3 regions of the Rhizobium sp. 01L419 genome follow, and region 1 is predicted to be linked to each of the others. Evidence: riboswitches for the same ligand, from Rfam matches in the RefSeq annotation. Region 1 holds a riboswitch; each other region holds the start of a gene.

What was found. Region 1 has a riboswitch for cobalamin ahead of AC1DUP_RS22785 (ABC transporter substrate-binding protein). Riboswitches for the same ligand answer to the same signal wherever they lie in the genome.
Region 2: another riboswitch for cobalamin. It lies ahead of bluB (5,6-dimethylbenzimidazole synthase); the one in region 1 lies ahead of AC1DUP_RS22785 (ABC transporter substrate-binding protein).
Region 3: another riboswitch for cobalamin. It lies ahead of metE (5-methyltetrahydropteroyltriglutamate--homocysteine S-methyltransferase); the one in region 1 lies ahead of AC1DUP_RS22785 (ABC transporter substrate-binding protein).

What each region holds. Positions count from the first base shown of each region.
Region 1 covers NZ_JBFTSM010000012.1:75,623-82,076, reverse strand. Annotated here, with positions in the region: gene AC1DUP_RS22790 (hypothetical protein) at 1-1,126, shown strand, start outside; cobalamin riboswitch at 1,182-1,464, shown strand; gene AC1DUP_RS22785 (ABC transporter substrate-binding protein) at 1,645-2,676, shown strand; gene AC1DUP_RS22780 (FecCD family ABC transporter permease) at 2,673-3,713, shown strand; gene AC1DUP_RS22775 (ABC transporter ATP-binding protein) at 3,710-4,474, shown strand; gene AC1DUP_RS22770 (class I SAM-dependent methyltransferase) at 4,478-5,251, shown strand; gene AC1DUP_RS22765 (transporter substrate-binding domain-containing protein) at 5,445-6,454, shown strand, end outside.
Region 2 covers NZ_JBFTSM010000034.1:26,327-32,780, reverse strand. Annotated here, with positions in the region: gene AC1DUP_RS35500 (3-deoxy-7-phosphoheptulonate synthase) at 1-306, opposite strand, end outside; gene AC1DUP_RS35495 (MFS transporter) at 548-1,963, opposite strand; cobalamin riboswitch at 2,115-2,304, shown strand; gene bluB (5,6-dimethylbenzimidazole synthase) at 2,347-3,033, shown strand; gene AC1DUP_RS35485 (MFS transporter) at 3,066-4,610, opposite strand; gene AC1DUP_RS35480 (LysR family transcriptional regulator) at 4,745-5,599, shown strand; gene AC1DUP_RS35475 (DUF2865 domain-containing protein) at 5,630-6,454, opposite strand, start outside.
Region 3 covers NZ_JBFTSM010000028.1:29,565-36,018, reverse strand. Annotated here, with positions in the region: gene AC1DUP_RS34085 (cytochrome c biogenesis protein DipZ) at 1-85, shown strand, start outside; gene AC1DUP_RS34080 (TIGR03862 family flavoprotein) at 72-1,283, opposite strand; gene AC1DUP_RS34075 (MerR family transcriptional regulator) at 1,322-1,744, opposite strand; gene AC1DUP_RS34070 (heavy metal translocating P-type ATPase) at 1,815-4,115, shown strand; cobalamin riboswitch at 4,156-4,361, shown strand; gene metE (5-methyltetrahydropteroyltriglutamate--homocysteine S-methyltransferase) at 4,470-6,454, shown strand, end outside.

The sequences.
Region 1 (6,454 bases):
TTTCGTGGCTGATCACAGCCTGCCGGTCGTCCGCGCCATCGATCTTGCGAGCGGCAGACAGATCGGTCGCTTCGATCTCAAGGCTTATGCCGCCCTGTCGCTGAGCGACACCGGGCGCACGGTCTTTGCCGTCCAGGGCGATGAGAATACCATTCATGTCATCGATACCGGCATTGTCCTTTCCGATCATGGGGAGCATCGCGATCTCGCAGTGACGCCGCCGAAGCTGATCGGCGCGACGATAAAGGGCGAGAAGCCGGGCCATGTCGTGACGCATGGCGATGACGTGGCGATCTTCTACGACCGCACCGACCGCTTCGATCTCCTGAAGGAAAGTAGCCTGCTGCAGGCAAAGCCGGAGCCGAAGGCTTTCAACACCATCGCCGCCCATCACGGCGTCGCGGTGCCGATGGGCAATCACCTGCTGGTTTCAGTGCCGAACATGCAGGCGCCGGTCAAGGAAGGCGAGTTGCCGCCGCGCCTTGGCCTGCGCGTGCTCGACCATGACGGACAACAGGCGGGCGATGTCGCGCCCTGCACCGGCCTGCATGGCGAGGCGACCTCCGCCCGCCTCGTCGCCTTCGGTTGCGAGGAAGGCGTGCTCGTCGCCCGCCCCGGCGGCACGAAAGGCCCCAAACTGGAGATGCTCGGCTATGGCGCGTCGCTGCCGCGAGGCAAGGTCTCGACCCTGCTTGGAGGGCGCTCCATGCAGTTCTTCCTCGGCAATTACGGGGAGGACAAGGTGGTGCTGATCGATCCCGACAGCACCGAAACACCCTACCGCGTCATAGACCTTCCGACCCGCCGCGTCGATTTCGTGCTCGATCCGGCACGGTTCCAGAATGCCTATATCCTCACCGAGGACGGCAAGCTGCACTTGCTCGATACGGTGAAGGGCGAGATCGTCAGATCGGAAACCGTCACGGAGCCCTACAGCAAGGATGGGCATTGGCGCGATCCGCGGCCGCGGCTGGCCGTGGCCGGCGATAATATCGCCATCACCGATCCTCGCCACAGCCTGATCCGCCTCGTCAGTAGCGAAACGCTGAAGGAAACGCGCACGATCCCCGTCGAGGGCCAGCCCTTCGCGCTCGTCGCCGCCGGCGGCTCGGGCGCCAGCCACTGAGCGACTCCGGACCCGGGACACTTCGAATCCGGTGCTTGACGTCGCCCACGGCGGCGTCATAGATCAGGACGACGGTTCCCCGAGGAGAGCTTCGAGGGGATTAATAGGGAACACGGTGCGGACGACCCAAAAGGGACCAAGACCGTGGCTGCCCCCGCAACTGTAAGCGGATTGCTGGTTATATCCCGGAATGTATGGTGCGCCATTCATATCAGGACATGACAAGCGAGCCGGTCACTCCAAGGCCTCAGGGCCATGCCACTGTGCGAAAGCGCGGGAAGGCAGATGACCGACTGACATCCGTGAGCCAGGAGACCTGCCGTCAATCACGATCCAATCAGCCGGGCGGGGATGCCCGGACAAGGAGCAGACATGATTGACCTTAATCCCTGCCGCTTGCCGCACGCGATCCGTCCCGATTGGACCACCCGCCGCTAGCCCTCTCCCTCCACGCTTGGCTCACGCATCTGCGCGCGCCGGCGTCCGCTAGCCCTTTTCCTTCCGATCGAGAGTTTCCAATGCGCCAGTTACTTCCAGGCTTTTCCCTTGCGCTCGGGCTCGCCGGCTTTTGCCTGGCCGGCCTCGCAGCCCCCGCCTTCGCCGCCACCCGATACCCCCTCACCCTTACCAATTGCGGCCAGCCGGTCACGTTCGACAAGGCCCCGGCCAAGATCGTTTCGATCGGCCAGGGCATGACCGAAGTGCTCTTCTCGCTCGGCCTTGCCGACAAGATCGCCGGCACGGCCGTCTGGGTCGGCCCGGTCCTGCCGCAATATGCCGAGGCCAACAGCAAGATCAAACGGCTGGCCGACAACGACCCGAGCTTCGAATCCGTCGTCGGTGCCGAGCCCGATCTGGTAGCCGCCGAATTCGAATGGCATGTCGGCACGCAAGGCTCCGTCGGCAAGCGCGAGCAATTCAAAGACCTCGGCATCAACACCTATGTCGCGCCTGCCGATTGCGTCGCCAAGATCAACACCGATGGCGGCGATGGCGTGCGCAGGGAACTGTTCACGATGGACCTGATCTATCAGGAAATCGCCGAACTCGCCGAGATCTTCGACATCAAGGACCGCGGCGATGCGCTGATCGCCGACCTGAAGACGCGCGAGGCCGCCGCCGTTGCCTCCGTTGCCGGCGCTTCAAGCAAGAACCTGCCCGTGGTCTTCTGGTTCTCCAGCAAGGAAGTGAAAGGCGATGCCTTCATCGCCGGCAAGAACAGCGCGCCGGCCTATATCCTGAAGACGCTCGGCGCCAAGAACGTCGTGACGACGGAAGAGGAATGGCCCCTCGTCGGCTGGGAAACCATTGCGCAGGCCAATCCCGCTGTCATCGTCATAGCCACCATGGACCGCCGTCGCTATGCCGCCGACGATCCCAAGGTGAAGGTGGGTTTCCTGGAGAATGATCCGGTCACCAGTGAACTCGATACGGTGAAAAACAAGCGCTTCATCATGATGGACGCGCAGTCGATGAACCCGACGATCCGCACGATCGACGGTATCGAAACGCTCGCAAAGGGCATCAAGTCCTTCGGTCTGACGCAGTGAGCCAGGCTGCCTTGCGACAGAGGAAATGGTGGGCGCTCGCCGCGCTCACCATCGCCGCCTTCGTCCTGCTCGGGCTGATGGTGAGCCTTGCCGTGTCTATAGGCGAGATCGCCATTCCTCTCGCCACCACGGCAAAGGCGGTGTCCAATCGCCTGTTCGGCACGGCATTCGAGCTCAGCCGCATTCATCAGGGCATCGTCTGGGATTACCGCCTCAGCCGCGCGCTGGTGGCGGCCAGTGCCGGTGCGTCGCTGGCGCTCTGCGGCACGGTGTTGCAGGCGCTGCTGCGCAATCCGCTCGCCGAACCCTACGTGCTCGGCATTTCGGCCGGCGCCTCTACCGGGGCCGTCTGCGTCATGATCCTTGGCTTCGGCTATGGCGTGCTCAGCCTCTCCGCCGGCGCCTTCATCGGCGCCGTCATTGCCTTCCTGCTGGTCGGCATTCTGGCAGCCGGTGTGGGCGGCACCAGCGAGCGCATCATTCTCTGCGGCGTGGCGGGCTCGCAGCTCTTCAATGCGCTGACCTCCTATATCGTCACCACGTCGGCCAATGCCGAACAGGCCCGCGGCGTGCTCTTCTGGCTGTTGGGGTCGCTGAGCGGCGTGCGCTGGCCGGATGTCTATCTCTCCCTGCCGGTCGCACTGACAGGCTTCGTCATCTGCCTTGCCCATGTGCGTGCGCTGGATGCCTTCGCCTTCGGCACGGATGCCGCAGCTTCCCTCGGCATCGCCGTGCGCCGGGTGCAGTTCACCCTGCTCGCCGTCACGGCTGCGATGACCGCAAGCGTCGTCAGCATGGTCGGCTCCATCGGCTTCGTCGGCCTCGTCATTCCCCATGCCGCCCGCTTCCTGGTCGGCCCAGCCCATGGCCGCCTGCTGCCGGCGACAGCGCTTGGCGGGGCGATCTTCATGGTCGGCGCCGACATCGTCTCGCGCATCATCATTCCGCAGCAGATCCTGCCGATCGGCGTCGTCACCGCGCTCTTCGGCGCACCGGCCTTCGCCATCATCCTTTATCGCGTGCGGAGAAGCGCATGAGCATATCAGTCGACAAGGTCACCTATGCCGCCGGCAATACCGTCATCGTCAATGGCGTCAGCATATCGGTCAAAAAGGGCAAGGTGCTCGGCCTGCTCGGGCCGAACGGCTCCGGAAAATCGAGTCTGCTCCGCCTGATCTGCCGGCTGCGGCAGGTCAGATCCGGCATCATCCGCCTCGGCGACGATGATGTCTCCGGCCTCTCGCGCGCCGCCCTTGCCCGCCGCATCGCTTTCGTCGAGCAGCAGACGACGACGGATACGCAGCTCACCGTGCGCGATATCGTCCGCCTCGGCCGCACGCCGCATCGCGGCCTCCTCTCGTCCTGGGCACCCGATGACGATGCCGCGGTCGAAGAAGCACTCGCCCGCGTCGACATGGGCGAACGCGCCGGCCAGCTCTGGCAGACACTGTCTGGCGGCGAGCGGCAACGGGTGCATATCGCCCGGGCGCTGGCCCAGACGCCAAGCGAACTGCTGCTCGACGAGCCGACCAACCATCTCGATATCCAGCACCAGCTCGATATCCTGGCCCTGGTCGCCAAACTCGGCCTCACCTCCATCATCGCGCTGCACGATCTCAATCTGGCAGCGATGTTCTGCGACCACTTGGCCGTGCTGCAGAAGGGCGAGGTCGTGGCCGCAGGCACGCCCGAGGAGGTGCTGACCGAAGCGCTGATCGCCCGCGTCTTCGGCGTGCGCGCCCATATCGAAAAATCACCCGTGCATGGCCGCGCACATATCCAGTATCGGATGGGGTAAGACATGGATGGAGTGAATTTCGATCTCAAGGAAGAGATCCGCGACTACTGGTCGAAGCGCTCGGAAACCTTTGACCTCGCCTTCGGCCACAGGATCGCCCCCGGCCCGGAGGCAGACGCCTGGCAGAAGCCGATCCGCAAAGCCATCGGCCCCGAGCCGAAACGCGTGCTGGAACTTGCCTGCGGCACCGGCGAAGTGACGCGCCTGATCCACGATCTCGGCCATGACGTCACCGCACTCGATTTCTCCGAAGCGATGCTGAAAGTTGCCCGCGCCAAACATGCCGGCAAGCAGCGCCTGCGCTTCATCCTTGCAGACGCCGAAAACACCCTGGAACCGGACGCGAGCTATGACGCCATCATCTGCCGCCACCTCGTCTGGACGCTGACCCGGCCGGAGGAAACCTTTCGCGAATGGTTCCGCATCCTCAAGCCCGGCGGCCTGTTGCTCTTCTTCGATGGCGACTGGGCAGGCCCGAAACCGACCGGCCGCATCGCCAGCCTGCTGATCTCCTGGATCGACCGCCTCGTCGGCGCCGACAAGAACTATGACGGCGCGCTCAGCACCCGCCACGCCCGCATCATGTCAGCCCTGCCCTTCGGCCAGGGTCTCCGCCCCAACATGCTCCTGCCGCTCTTGAGATCGGCAGGCTTTACGGACATCGCGCTTCACTCCCACACCCCGATCGCGAGGGCGCAGCGCAAGAATGCCAATATCCGAAACAGGCTCCGAACCCTCGTCTACCGGCGCTTCATCCTCGCCTGCCGGCGGCCCTGATGCCTGCATTTGCCGCACGCCCATTTCTGGATGCGTGGTGATTTGCCGAGATCTGAAACCAGCCTGTGCCAAATGCCCGTCACCGTAAATGATCGTTGCATTTACCGTTGCGTACTTGCCGGACGCCGTCAGCCGTTCAGGATGATCCACGAACGAAGCGGCAGTTCGCCTGATGCAGGAAGGGAAAGGTGTTATGGCAAAGACCACCGCGCCCTCATCCGGCAAAAGCAGGCGCCGGACTCTGCCGTTCGCCATTCTGGCGTTTTTCCTTTGTCTGGCCGTATCCTTCCCACGGCACGCGTTTGCCGCCCCGCCTGAATTTCCCAACCGCGAACTGGTGGTCGGCACCAAGGAAGCCCCGCCTTTTGCCATGAAGGAGCCCGACGGCACCTGGACCGGCCTTTCGATTGATCTCTGGCAGCAGATCGCCGACAGGCTCGGCGTCAAATACCGGCTGGTCGAGGAACCCTCGGTCCAGAGTCTGCTCGATGCCACGAAGCGCGGCGACTACGACCTCTCGGTCGCGGCCATCACCATCACCGCCGACAGGGAACGCAATGTCGATTTCTCCCAGCCGTTTTACAATACCGGCCTCGGCATCGCCGTCTCCGTCCAGAGCGTCTCCGTCTGGTACGAGATCACGCAGACGATGACCTCCCTCGGTTTTCTTCAGGCGGTCGGCGCGCTTATCGGTATTTCGCTGGCGGTGGGCGCCCTGATCTGGCTCTTCGAGCACCGCCACAACGAGGATTTCGGCGGCGGCGCGGCCAGAGGGCTCGGCGCCAGCATCTGGTGGTCGGCCGAAGCGATGACGCAGGCAAGCACCGGCCATCGCGGCCCTAAAACGCTCGGCGGTCGAACCCTGGCGATCCTCTGGATGGTCATGTCGATCATCACCATCGCGGTCTTCACCGCAAGCGTCACCTCCGCGCTCACCACGCGCCAGATCAGGGGGCTGGTGAACGGCGCCGAAGACCTGCCGAGGGTGCGCGTCGGCGCGGTCACCGGCTCCGCCACGACAGGTTTTCTCGATGGCGAGCACATCCGGCACCGCGATTTCGACAAGGTGCAGGACGGCTTCCGGGCGTTGACATCAGGCACTATCGACGCCTTCGTCTACGACAAGCCGCTGCTCTCCTGGACCGCCGAACAGCAGTTTCCCGGCAGCGTGCAGGTGCTGGACACGGTCTTCGAGCCGCAGAA
Region 2 (6,454 bases), on a different contig from region 1:
GACGGTCGTGCGGGGCTTTTCGAAATAGACGCGCATGACGATTTCGAGATCGCCGGAGAGGCGTCGTCGCTGCTCGACCAGGCGGGAGGCGTATTCGCGGGCGGCTGCCGGATCATGGATCGAGCAGGGGCCGATGATGACCAGCTGGCGGTCGTCCTTGCCGGTCAGGATATTGTGGATCGTGTCGCGGGTGCCGGTCACGGTCTCGGTGACCGCGGCACTACGCGGGATTTCCGAGATGATATCGGCAGGTTTGGTCAGCGGGGTGATCTCGACGATGCGAAGATCATCAATAGTGTCAGTCACGGTATGCTCTCCTGTTTGGTCATACCGTGCGGAACAAAAAAGCCGCCAGGTTGACTAGCGGCTGTTCGGGTTTGTCGTTGCGTTAGTTTCGTCTACGCACAGACCCGCATCCGCTGGAAGCAGCGGTACGAATAAAATCGCGATGCATAAACGGACGAAATCGACATGCAGCCTATGTAGCTATGCCGATGGGAGTTGTCACGCGGAATCTGTGAGAGAAAATGACCGATCCGTGAGGTTTTCAGCGGCTTTCCGCCATTGCCTCTCCTTGTGCCTCCTCCGGCTCTGCATGTCGGTTCTTGCGGCGGCGCGTCGTCAGTTCCTCGCCCGCATTGGCGGGCAGGCGCAGGAAGGTGATGCAGGCAAGGGCGGAGATCCCAGCCACCATGAAGAAGGCGATATGGAAATCGGAAACCAGCAGCTTGCCGCCGTGAAAGCTCGATGAGATTTCCAGGATCGTGCCGGCGACGGCAACACCCATGGCCATGGAGATGCGCTGGGCCACCGCATTGATGGCGGTTGCCTGGCTGCTGTCGGCCTCGTCCACATCGCCGAAGGCCATGGCGTTGACGCCTGAGAAGGCCATGGAACGCAGCAGGCCGCCGACGAGAAGACAGCCCATGATGACATAGAGCGGCGTTTCGACGGTGAAGAGGCCGTTCACACCGAGGAAGATCGCGGCGAGGAAGGTGGTCAGCGCAATGACGTTGCGGAAGCCGAAGGCATTGTAGGTGCGGGTGGCGGCGAATTTCGAGCCCATCGAACCGAGCGCGCTGACGAAGGTGATCGAGCCTGATTGCAGCGGCGTCATGCCGAAGCCGAGCTGCAGCATCAGCGGCATGAGAAAGGGTAACGCGCCGAGCCCCATGCGGAAATTCGAGGCGCCGAGGATCGATGCCCGGAACATCGGATAGCGGAACATTTTCGGGTCGAGCAGCGGATGCGGCGTGCGCCTGGCATGGATGAAATAAAGGATGCCGGAAAGGATGCCGACAGCGACGGTAACATAACCGTAGATGACGGGAACCGCCGGCAGGCTGATGACCGAAAGGCCGAAGACGAAACCGGAAAAGCCGATGCCCGACAGGAAGAAACCCGGAAAATCCATCGGCTTCGGTCTGCGCGGTTCGACAGCCGGCAGGAAGCGGGTGACGAGGATGATGCCGATAATGCCGATCGGCACATTGATCCAGAAGATCCAGTGCCAGCTGAGATAGGTCGTCAGGAAGCCGCCGATCGGCGGTCCCATGATCGGGCCGATCAGCGCCGGAATGGTGAGCCAGGCCATGGCATTCACCAGCTGGTGACGTGGCGTACCGCGTACCAGCAGCAATCGCCCGACCGGCGTCATCATCGAGCCGCCGGCACCCTGAATGAGACGGGAGATGACGAAGGCGGCGATGGAATTGGAGAAAGCGCAGGCGACGGAGCCGACCATGAAGACAAAGATCGCCAGGCGGAAAATATTGCGGGCACCGAAGCGATCCGACATCCAGCCGCTGATCGGAATGAAGATCGCTAAGGCCACGAGGTAGCTCGTTACCGCAAGCTTCAATGCGATCGGCGAAGTGCCTATATCGGCAGCAATCGCAGGCAGGCTGGTGGCAATCACGGTCGAATCCATCTGTTCCATGAACAGGGCGACCGCGAGGATCATCGGCGTTAGACGGGACACGGGCAACCGGAATGCAATGAGAATGAAGGGGCGCTTTCGGCGCCAGTCGGATTCGGGTTTCGTTCTAGGCCAGCATTTCCGGACTGTCCACGAAATGAATGTCGCATGCAGCTTGCCGCCATGCCGTTTCCACGCCATAGATCACCCTTCAGGTGCCCGCTTTCACAGGCGGGAGAATCGGGAATCCGGTGTGAGACCGGAACGTGCCCAACGCTGTAAGGCTGACGCTTGCCGCTTATCACGCCACTGGCCGCAAGGCCGGGAAGGCTGCGGCGAAGCGAATGACGCCAAGTCAGAAGACCGGCCTGGCAAGATAGACCCAACCCGCGCGGACGGCGGGCGGTTGCGTTGTTGGGGATTTGACGATGCGACCCATTGATGATGCCGCTTGCCCGGCATCCGGTTTTTCTGCGGCCGAACGCGAGGCCGTCTATCATGCGATCATGACGCGGCGCGATGTGCGTAGCCAGTTCCTGCCCGATCCTTTGCCGGATGATCTCGTCACAAGGCTGCTGACGGCGGCGCATCACGCGCCTTCGGTCGGCTTCATGCAGCCGTGGAATTTCATTCTGGTGAAGAGTGCCGAGGTCAGGGCGCGGGTGCGCGATGCTTTCGTGAAGGCGAATGAGGAAGCGGCCCGCATGTTCGACAGCGAACGGCAGGAAAAATACCGTTCGCTGAAGCTCGAAGGCATTGTCGAGGCGCCACTCGGCATCTGCGTGACCTGCGATCCTACCCGCAGCGGCAGCGTGGTACTGGGGCGCACACATAATCCGCGCATGGACAGCTATTCCACCGTCTGCGCCGTCCAGAACCTGTGGCTTGCTGCCAGAGCGGAAGGCGTCGGCATCGGCTGGGTCAGCATCTTTCGCGAGGGCGACCTGAAGGAAATCCTCGGCATTCCCGATCATATCGAGGTGGTGGCCTGGCTCTGCGCCGGCTTCGTCGAACGGCTCTGCGATCAGCCGGAACTGGCGGTCAAAGGCTGGCGGCAAAGGATGCCGCTGGAAGAACTGGTCTTCCATGACGGCTGGGGGCAGGTGGAAGGCTAGACCGCGCCGGATTGGGCCGGCGCGGGTCTGCATCATTGGGCTGGCTGGCTATCGCATTCCCTGGCGCAAACAGGGGCTTTCCAATGGCCGAAGACGAGGAAGCTCGCGGCGGCCATCAGCCAGACGCCGACGGCGCCGTAGAGCATGACTGCGCCGAATCCCTGGACGAGCGCATCATGCACCGTCGCGGCCGGGATATCGGGCAGGGAGGCGATATTGCCGGCGGAAATGCGTTCGGCAGCCAAGCGGAGATCGTCCGCCGCCATCGATGACGGCAGGACGCTCTTCAGATGCGAGAAGACGCCGTTGAAGAGGATGAAGCCCATGACGGCGATGTTGATGGCGAGCGAGATCATACGGGCGCTCATGTCGATACCGGAGGCCATGCCGGCGCGATCGCTGGAGACTGCGCCTGTCGTCGTGTTGCTGACCGGAGTGTTGGTGAAGCCCAATCCGATGCCTGAGAGCAGGGCGCCAGGCATCATGGTCAGCCAGCTTGGCTCGGTGGCGGCGCTGCCAGACTTCATCAACAGGAAGCCGAGGCCGATGGTGAAGAGACCGCCGGGAATGACGAGGCCCGGCCGGTAGCGCAGCGAAAGACGCTCGGCAAACGGCGGCACGACAAGGGTCGGCAGCGTATAGGCCAGCAGCGAGAGACCGGCGGCAAGGCTGCCGTAGCCGAGGCCGGCCTGATACCAGATCGGCAGATAGATCATGAAGGGCCAGAAGCTGATGTTCATGGCAGCCGAGCCGATGATCGCACCCGAGAAAGTGCGGATGCGGAAGACCGAGGCATCGAACATGGGCCGCGGGTTCAGCCACTCGGCAATGACGAAGGCGATAAGGCTTACCGCGCAAAGAGCGATAATGGCGAGTGCCGTGGGGCTGGCAAAGCCCAGGGCCGGCCCCTGCGTGATGAAGAAGGCGAGGCAGAAGACCGATAGTGAAAGGGTGGCGATGCCGGCAAAATCAAGCCGTCCCGCACTTGGGTCACGAGATTCCTCAATGCCGGTTACGGCGAGGGCTATGGTGATGACGGCAAGGACCGCATGAATGAGAAACACCCATTGCCAGCCGGCGGCTGCCACGATGGCAACGCCGATGATCGGGCCGAAGCCGAGGCCGATCCCGAAGATGATGCCCCACCAGCCGAAGGCCATGCTGCGGGCGCGGCCCTCCCGGAATTGATGGGAGAGAACGGCGACCTGGCAGATCAGCATGACGCCGCCGCTCATGCCCTGCAGAAAGCGGGCGGCGATCAGCAGCGAGGCATCCTGCGCAAGGCCGGCGACGAGCGAGGTCAAGCCGAAGGCGGCAATGCCGATCAGGAAGACACGCTTGCGGCCGTAACGATCGGCAAAGGTACCGGCCGCCATCAGCACCGTGGTGACGGCAATCGTGTAGGCGTTCATGATCCATTGCAGCGCGCTGAAATCGGCATGCAGCACCTTTTCAAGCGTCGGCAGAATTGCCGGGACGCTCGATATTTCAAGGCCGAACATGAGCGAGGAGAGGCAAGCGGCCATCAGGGCGATAATGCCTCTGATACGTGAGGAAGGAGGGGAGGCAGGGGTCATGCTTTGGCCTTTCGAGGTTGAGACATACAACGGTGACATCCGATGTCGTCCATTTGCGTCAGCATAAGCAGAGCTTGAACATTACAGAATTGGATGATTAACTATTTCAGACACAACAATTTCGGATAGATGCCATGACCATGCTCGATGTCGATTCCGTTCAGGCCTTCGTGACGATCGCCGAGAACAAGAGCTTCACCCGCGCCGCCAGTGAGCTTGGCAGCACGCAGGGCGCGATCAGCGTCAAGCTGAAACGGCTGGAAGAGCGGCTCGGCCACCGGCTGATCGAGCGCACGCCGCGGCTGGTGCGGCTTTCCGCACAGGGCGCGGTATTTCTTGATGCCGCACGGGAATTCCTCGCGGCCCATGACCGGGCGGTCGCCGCACTTTCCTCGTCGCGCCGTCATTTCAGGCTGGGCATTGCGGCCCATGTCGCCGGCCCGGAAGTGCCGACGCTGCTTGCACGCCTCAATGCCCATGATCCGGGGCTGACGATCGAGGTCCGGCTCGACAATTCCTGCGAGTTGCTTGCAGCCTTCGACCGCGGCGATCTGGATGCGGCGATCGTCCGTCGGGACGAGGACCGGCGCGACGGCGAGGTTCTGGCACCGGAGCATTTCGGCTGGTTCGCAACGCCGCAATTCGAATATCGCTGCGGTGAGCCGCTGCGTCTTGCAGCACTGTCGCCCAACTGCAGGGTGCGGGATGTCTGCACCCGGGCGCTCGATGCGGCGGGCATTCCCTGGGCGGAAGTCTTCCTCGGCGGCGGCTCTTCGGCTGTGACCGCAGCCGTTTCGGCCGGGCTTGCTGTCTCGACCTTTTCCTATCGCCTGGCACCCGTCGGTACGGTCGAGGTCAGCGAGCGGTTCGGCCTGCCGTCGCTACCATCCTCGGAGGTCGTGCTGCACTCGACGCTAACGGATGCCAAATCGCGCGCGGCACTGCGCACGCTGGCGGCAGCGTTCAGGGAGCATCGCGCCTCAAACTGAAGACGCTGTCCCGACGGCCGAGATCATACCCTATTGCTGTTGTTGTTGGGGCTGCGGGCCCGATGTTGCAGGATTGGCGAGATCGATCTTGCCCTGATCGCCGGCGAGGAATTGCGGGCCGACCTGACGAACCTTGTTACCGGCGGGGTCATAGGGACGATCCGCCACCTGCGGCTGCGGGGCAGGCGGCGCGCTCGCGGCCTTCGGGGCTTCCGTCTTGATCGTCGTAATCGAGCCCTTCGGTTCGGGTGCCGGCGCGTAGGCAGCCTGGCTCTTGCGCATCTGCTCGTAATAGGCAGTCAGATTGCAGGAGCAGGCGGATTTTTCGCCGGGCGCGCGGGTCTTGTAGGCGAAGGCGTTTTTCATCGCGCTGTAGGGCGTTCCCGTCGCCGTCGAGATCATGTTCGAGGTCTCGGTGCTGGAAACGTCGCGATAGAAGAGCTCCGTCTCGACGCCTGGGCACATCTTCGAGCACGTCGCCGCATCGCGGCCGAAATCCACCGAAGTGGCGTTGTTGCTGATCGGGAAGAAGCCGCCGTCGCAGGTGCGCACGCAGATGGTGCTTACAGGCGAGAGCATTTCGGCGCGCGGCAGGCCATAGTGCTCGCCGCCGCCGAGCGGAATGAACGTATCGCCGCGCATGGCCTGCTCTTCGATGCTCGGAGCTGGGGCATAGACGTCGCTCGGAGCGGGTTCGCCAAAGCTGTCGCTGTTGCAGCCATTGTCTTCGAGTGCGGCCATCAGGCCCTCGCGGGCCGCATCCGTACCGGACTGGCGCAATTCGTTGCGGCGATCCTGAAGGAAGCTGATATTGTCCACCATCTTGGCTTCAGCCTGCTCGAGCTCGGTGCAGAA
Region 3 (6,454 bases), on a different contig from region 1:
CGAGGCCGGGCCGGTCGGCGACCATACGTTCGAGATCCATTTCCTCGATCCCGGCGTGCAGGCTTTTGCCTTCACTTTCGGCTGAGCCAGTCGTCGATGCCTTTCGCTGCGGCTCGGCCCGTAGCGAAACAGGCTGTCAGCAGATAGCCGCCTGTCGGCGCCTCCCAATCCAGCATCTCTCCGGCTGCAAAAGTGCCGGGGAGATGCTTCAGCATGTAGGTCTCGTTGATTTGGCTGAAGGCGATGCCGCCGGCGGAGGATATGGCTTCGGCGATGGGGCGAGGGCGCAGCAGGGGGATCGGCAAGGACTTGATGGCGGCAGCAAGCTTGTTCGGATCGTTGCGATCCGCCTGCGACACCAGTTCGCGCAAGAGTGCTGCCTTCACGCCATCGATGCCGGCGCCCTTGCGCAGACGGTTCGAAAAGCTCGACTTGGCGTCCTGCCGGACGAGATCGCGAGATAGGCGTTCCAGCGTGCGGCCGGGGGAAAGGTCGATTGCCAGACTTGCCTCGCCATGCTGCAGCAGGTCATCACGCAGAGCGGCGGCGTGTGCATAGATGAGGCTGCCCTCGATGCCGTGCCGGCTGATAACGAATTCGCCGGGAAATGTGCCGGCGCGCGATGTCGCAATGACCGATTTCAACGGCTCTCCGGCGAAGCGGTCACGGAAGAGATCACTCCAGTCGACATCGAAGCCGCAATTGGCAGGCTGAAATGGCGCGATTGTCGTGCCGCGTTCGGAAAGCAGCGATACCCAGCCGGCGTCAGAGCCGAGGCGGGGATAGCTGGCGCCGCCGAGCGCGAGCAGCGTGGCGTCGCAGGAAACGGTCTTGCGGCCGTCGGGGGTTTCGAATGCATGTCCACCCTCGGCAAAGCCGATCCAGCGATGGCGGGTAAAAAAGGTGACGTCACGGGCTTCCAGCCGGGCGAGCCAGGCGCGTAGTAAAGGCGAAGCCTTCATGACATTAGGGAAGACCCTGCCCGAGGAGCCTATAAAGGTTTCCGTGCCGAGGCCTGCCGCCCAGGCGCGGATATTTGTTGGCGTGAAGGCATCGAGGGCGGCGCGCAGCCGAGAATTGGCACCGCCAAAGCGGGAGGCGAACTGGTCGTAGTCTTCGGAGTGGGTGATGTTGAGACCCGACTTGCCGGCGAGCAGGAACTTGCGGGCGAAGGTCGGCATGGCATCATAGATGAAAACGGCATGGCCGCTTTCGGACAGCACTTCGGCAGCCGAAAGGCCGGTAGGGCCTCCACCGATGATCGCGATAGTCTTCTGTTCCATTACGCCTTCTTGGCGCGGCAGGTGATCTGGCGCAAGTCTCAGTGATGAGGATGGGCACACTTGCCGTGGTCGGCGAGCACCTCGATGACCCGGCACTGGTCGACGCGGCCATGGCCGCAGCCTTCGACCATTTGTTCCAGTTCGGCCTTCAGGGCGTTCAGACTGCGGATGCGCTGTTCGACTTCGATAAGGCGCGCCTTGGCGATGGCATCGGCGGAGGCACAGGACTGGTCCGGGTCGTCCTGCAGGTGCAGCAGCGTGCGGATCGCATCGATCTCGAAGCCGAGTTCACGGGCGTGACGGATGAAGGCGAGGCGGTTGAGATCGGCTGGCTCGTAGGAACGCTGGTTGCCCTCGCTACGGCTAGGTGCCGATAACAGGCCGATGCCCTCATAATAGCGGATCGTCGGCACCTTGACGCCGCTTTGGCGTGCCGCCTCGCCGATGGTGATCTTTTTCATGATTTCCTCTTGCACCTCTAGTCGCTAGAGGATGTAGGAAGGAGGCTGCCTACAAGCAAGGATTTAGATCATGAGTGAAGCAGCACAGGCACGGTACCGGGTTGGCGGCATGGATTGCGCCGCTTGCGCGACGAAAATCGACACGGCCGTCAGGCGCATGGACGGGGTCGAAGATGTCGCCGTCTCGGTGACGGCAGGTACGATGACCGTGCGTCATGACGGAAGCAGCGACCTGAAGGCGATCGAGAAGAAGGTAACCGGCCTCGGTTATTCCGTTGCTCCGCTCAAGGGCAAGGCGCCCGCTCAGGAGCCGAAGGGTAGTCATGATCACGCACATCATGATCACGATCATGACCATGCGCATGAGCATGAGCACGAGCATCATGACCATTCCCATGAAGGCCATGATCGCGATCATGATCATGCTGGTCATGACCATTCCGATCACGGGCATTCGCATGGCGCGGAGGAAGTCGAAGGGCTGCATGGCCATGATCATGGACCGATGACGGGTCCGTGGTGGCAGAGCAAGAAGGGTCGGCTGACGATCTTTTCCGGCGTGGCACTGGTGGCAGCCTATGTGGTGGGCCATCTGGTGCCATCGATTGCTTCCTATGCCTTCATCATTGCCATGCTGGTCGGGCTGGTTCCGATCGCCAAGCGCGCCATCATGGCGGCGCTTGCCGGCATTCCCTTTTCGATTGAAATGCTGATGACAATCGCCGCCGTCGGCGCAGTCATCATCAATGCCGGCGAAGAAGCGGCAACGGTGGTCTTCCTGTTCCTTGTCGGTGAGCTGCTGGAAGGCGTTGCGGCCGGCAAGGCGCGCGCCAGCATCCAGTCGCTGACAACACTGGTGCCGAAGATTGCGCTGCTTGAAACGGGTGGCGAGGTGAAGGAAGTGCCGGCGGAAACACTCGCTGTGGGCTCCGTCATTCTCGTACGGCCGGGCGATCGGATTTCCGCCGACGGTACGATCCTGTCTGGTGAAAGCGCTATCGACGAAGCGCCGGTGACCGGCGAAAGCACGCCGGTGCGCAAGGGAACGGGCGAGACCGTCTTCGCCGGTACGGTCAATGGCGATGCCGCGCTGCGCATTCGTGTAACGGCCGCTGCTGAGGACAATACGATTGCCCGTGTCGTCAAGCTCGTGGAAGAAGCCCAGGAATCCAAGGCGCCGACAGAACGCTTCATCGACCGCTTCTCGCGTTATTATACACCGGGCGTTGTCGTCGTGGCGGCGCTTGTCGCGGCCTTGCCGCCGCTTCTGATGGGTGCGGCGTGGGGCGAGTGGATCTACAAGGGTCTTGCGATCCTGCTGATCGGCTGCCCGTGCGCGCTGGTCATTTCGACGCCGGCGGCGATTGCGGCCTCGCTTTCGGCAGGCGCGCGCCGCGGGTTGCTGATGAAGGGCGGAGCGGTTCTGGAGTCGCTTGGCAAGGTGACGGCCGTTGCCTTCGACAAGACGGGTACGCTCACCGCGGGCAAGCCGCAGGTGACCGATATCATTGCCTATGGACGTCCCGAGGCGCAGGTGCTGTCACGAGCCGCCGTACTGGAGCAGGGCTCCAGCCATCCGCTGGCGCTGGCGATCCTCAACCGGGCGAAGGCCGATGGTGTGCCGATGCCGCCGGCTTTCGAACTTGAGGCGCTGCCGGGCAAGGGTGTGACGGGCAAGGTGGGCGGCGAGACGCTCGATCTCCTGTCGCCGCCGGCTGCGCGAGAGCGTGGTGCTTTGAGTGCGGAGCAGGATGAGCAGGTCGCCGTCCTGAACGGCGCGGGCAAAAGTGTTTCGGTGCTGCTGATCGATGGAGTCGCTGCCGGCCTCATCGCCATGCGCGACGAGCCGCGTGAGGACGCAAAGAGCGGCCTCGCGACGCTGAAGGCGGCAGGCGTGCGTGCCATTATGCTGACCGGCGACAACAAGCGCACGGCCGCTGCCGTTGCCGGTGATCTCGGCATCGACTGGCGCGGCGAGTTGCTGCCGCAGGACAAGCAGCGCATCGTCGGCGAATTGAAGAAGGAAGGGCTGTTCGTCGCCAAGGTCGGTGACGGCATCAACGATGCGCCGGCGCTTGCCGCTGCCGATGTCGGCATCGCCATGGGCGGCGGCACCGACGTGGCGCTGGAAACCGCGGATGCGGCCGTGCTGCACGGACGTGTCGGCGACGTTGCGCGCATGATTGACCTTTCGAAGCGGACGATGCGTAATATCTTCCAGAACATCACCATCGCGCTGGGGCTGAAGGCGGTGTTCCTTGTCACCACCATCGTCGGCATTACCGGCCTGTGGCCGGCGATCCTCGCCGATACCGGCGCGACCGTGCTGGTGACTATGAATGCACTCCGCCTTCTTCGTATAAAGATATAAAGATTTCTTTATGTGATCTTGACGTTGCGATGCGGCGGGTGCATGGTTGCCGCATCGTTGGTTCTTGGGATCAGACAATCCCAAGCTAAGAGGGAATTCGGTGCGGCGATCGCCAAGACCGAAGCTGCCCCCGCAACTGTAAGCGGATAGACACCGTCCTTCGACGTCACTGGGAAGACGCCTGGGAAGACTGGATGGTGTCGATGACCCGCAAGCCAGGAGACCTGCCGCGATAGATAACGTCCACGGGCGGGGTGTCCCGGTGTGCCGCTTTGCGCGAGACGGCACTCCTGTGTCCGCATCTCGTCGATGCGTTGCGCCTCAGCCTTGCCCATAACCTTCGGGGTAAGGAAAATGACCATCAAGACTGCCAATCTCGGCTTTCCCAGGATCGGAAAGCATCGCGAACTCAAATTCGCACTGGAAAACTATTGGGCCGGAAAATCCGATGCCGGCGCGCTTCTCGATGTTGCGAAGCGGTTGCGGGCCGAAAACTGGGCCTTGCAGAAAGAGAAGGGGATCGACGTCATTCCCTCGAACGATTTCTCGCTTTACGACCATGTGCTCGACACGGCTGTCATGGTCGGCGCCATTCCTTCGACCTATGGCTGGAAGGGCGGCCCTGTTGCGCTCGATACCTATTTCGCCATGGCGCGCGGCTCGACCGGCGATGCGGCGCATGCCGATTGCGGCCATCAGCACCATCACGGACATGGCGTGCCGGCGCTGGAAATGACGAAGTGGTTCGACACGAACTATCACTACATGGTGCCGGAACTCGGTCCCGATCAGTCCTTTGCGATGACGGCAAACAAGCCGCTCGATGCCTTCATCGAAGCCAAGACCCTTGGCATACACACCCGGCCGGTCATCCTCGGTCCGGTCACCTTCCTGAAACTCGCCAAGGGAACCGAGGACGGTTTTGCGCCGATCAGCCTGCTGGAGCGCCTGTTGCCGGTCTATGCGAGGGTGCTGGCGGAACTGAGTGCTGCCGGTGCCGACTGGGTGCAGATCGACGAACCGTGCTTGGTGCTGGATATAACGGGAGAAGAGCAGGCGGCGCTGAAACATGCCTATCGCGCGCTGCATGAGCTGGTGCCGAACCTGAAGATCATGCTTGCCACCTATTTCGGCGACATCGGCGACAACTTGCCAACGGCACTTGCGCTGCCGGTCGCGGGCCTGCATGTCGATCTCGTTCGTGCTCCGCAGCAGATCGATGCCCTTCTCAAGGCGCCAGGCGACCTGACTCTGTCACTCGGCGTCATCGACGGGCGCAATATCTGGAAGGCGGATCTGGCTGCGATCCTGAAAAGGATCGAGCCGCTGATCCAGCATTTCGGTGCTGATCGGCTGCAGATCGCACCGTCATGCTCCCTGCTGCATGTGCCGATCGATCTGGAGTTGGAGACCGGACTGGACGACGAGTTGAGGTCATGGCTCGCTTTCGCGACCCAGAAGCTGGACGAACTTGCAGCGTTAGGCGACCCCGGCACGGCTTCAGAGGTGATCGCGGCCGCGTCGCGAGCCGTTGGCTTGCGTGCTGCATCAGTGCGTGTGCATGACATGAAGGTCAGGCAGCGGGTTGCCGCAATCGACGAGGCGATGAAGACGCGCAGCAGTGACTTTGCGGAGCGCACCGGCCTGCAGGAACGAAAGCTTCGCCTGCCGCTTTTCCCGACGACGACGATTGGCTCCTTTCCGCAGACGGATGATGTGCGCAAATCTCGCTCTGCTTTCACAAAGGGGGCGATCAGCGAGGCGGATTATGATGCCTTCCTGAAAAAGGAGACCGAAGCGGCGATCCGCTGGCAGGAGGAAATCGGCCTCGATGTGCTCGTCCATGGCGAATTCGAGCGCAACGACATGGTGCAGTATTTTGGCGAGCAGCTTTCCGGCTTCGCCTTCACGCAGCATGCCTGGGTGCAGAGCTATGGTTCCCGTTATGTCCGCCCCCCGATCATCTTCGGCGACATCTCCCGGCCGAAGCCCATGACAGTCGAGTGGTGGCGTTATGCGCAGTCGCTGACGCAGAAGCCGGTGAAGGGCATGCTGACGGGGCCGGTGACGATCCTGAGTTGGTCGTTCGTCCGCGACGATCTCTCCCGCGCCGATGTCAGCCGGCAGATCGCGCTGGCGATCCGCGACGAGGTGCTTGATCTCGAACAGGCGGGTGCTGCGATGATCCAGATCGACGAGGCGGCCCTTCGCGAAGGTCTGCCGTTGCGCAAAGTGGACTGGAAGACCTATCTCGACTGGGCGGTGGAAAGTTTCCGCCTGTGCTCATCCGGTGTTTCCGACGAAACCCAGATCCACACACATATGTGCTACTCGGAGTT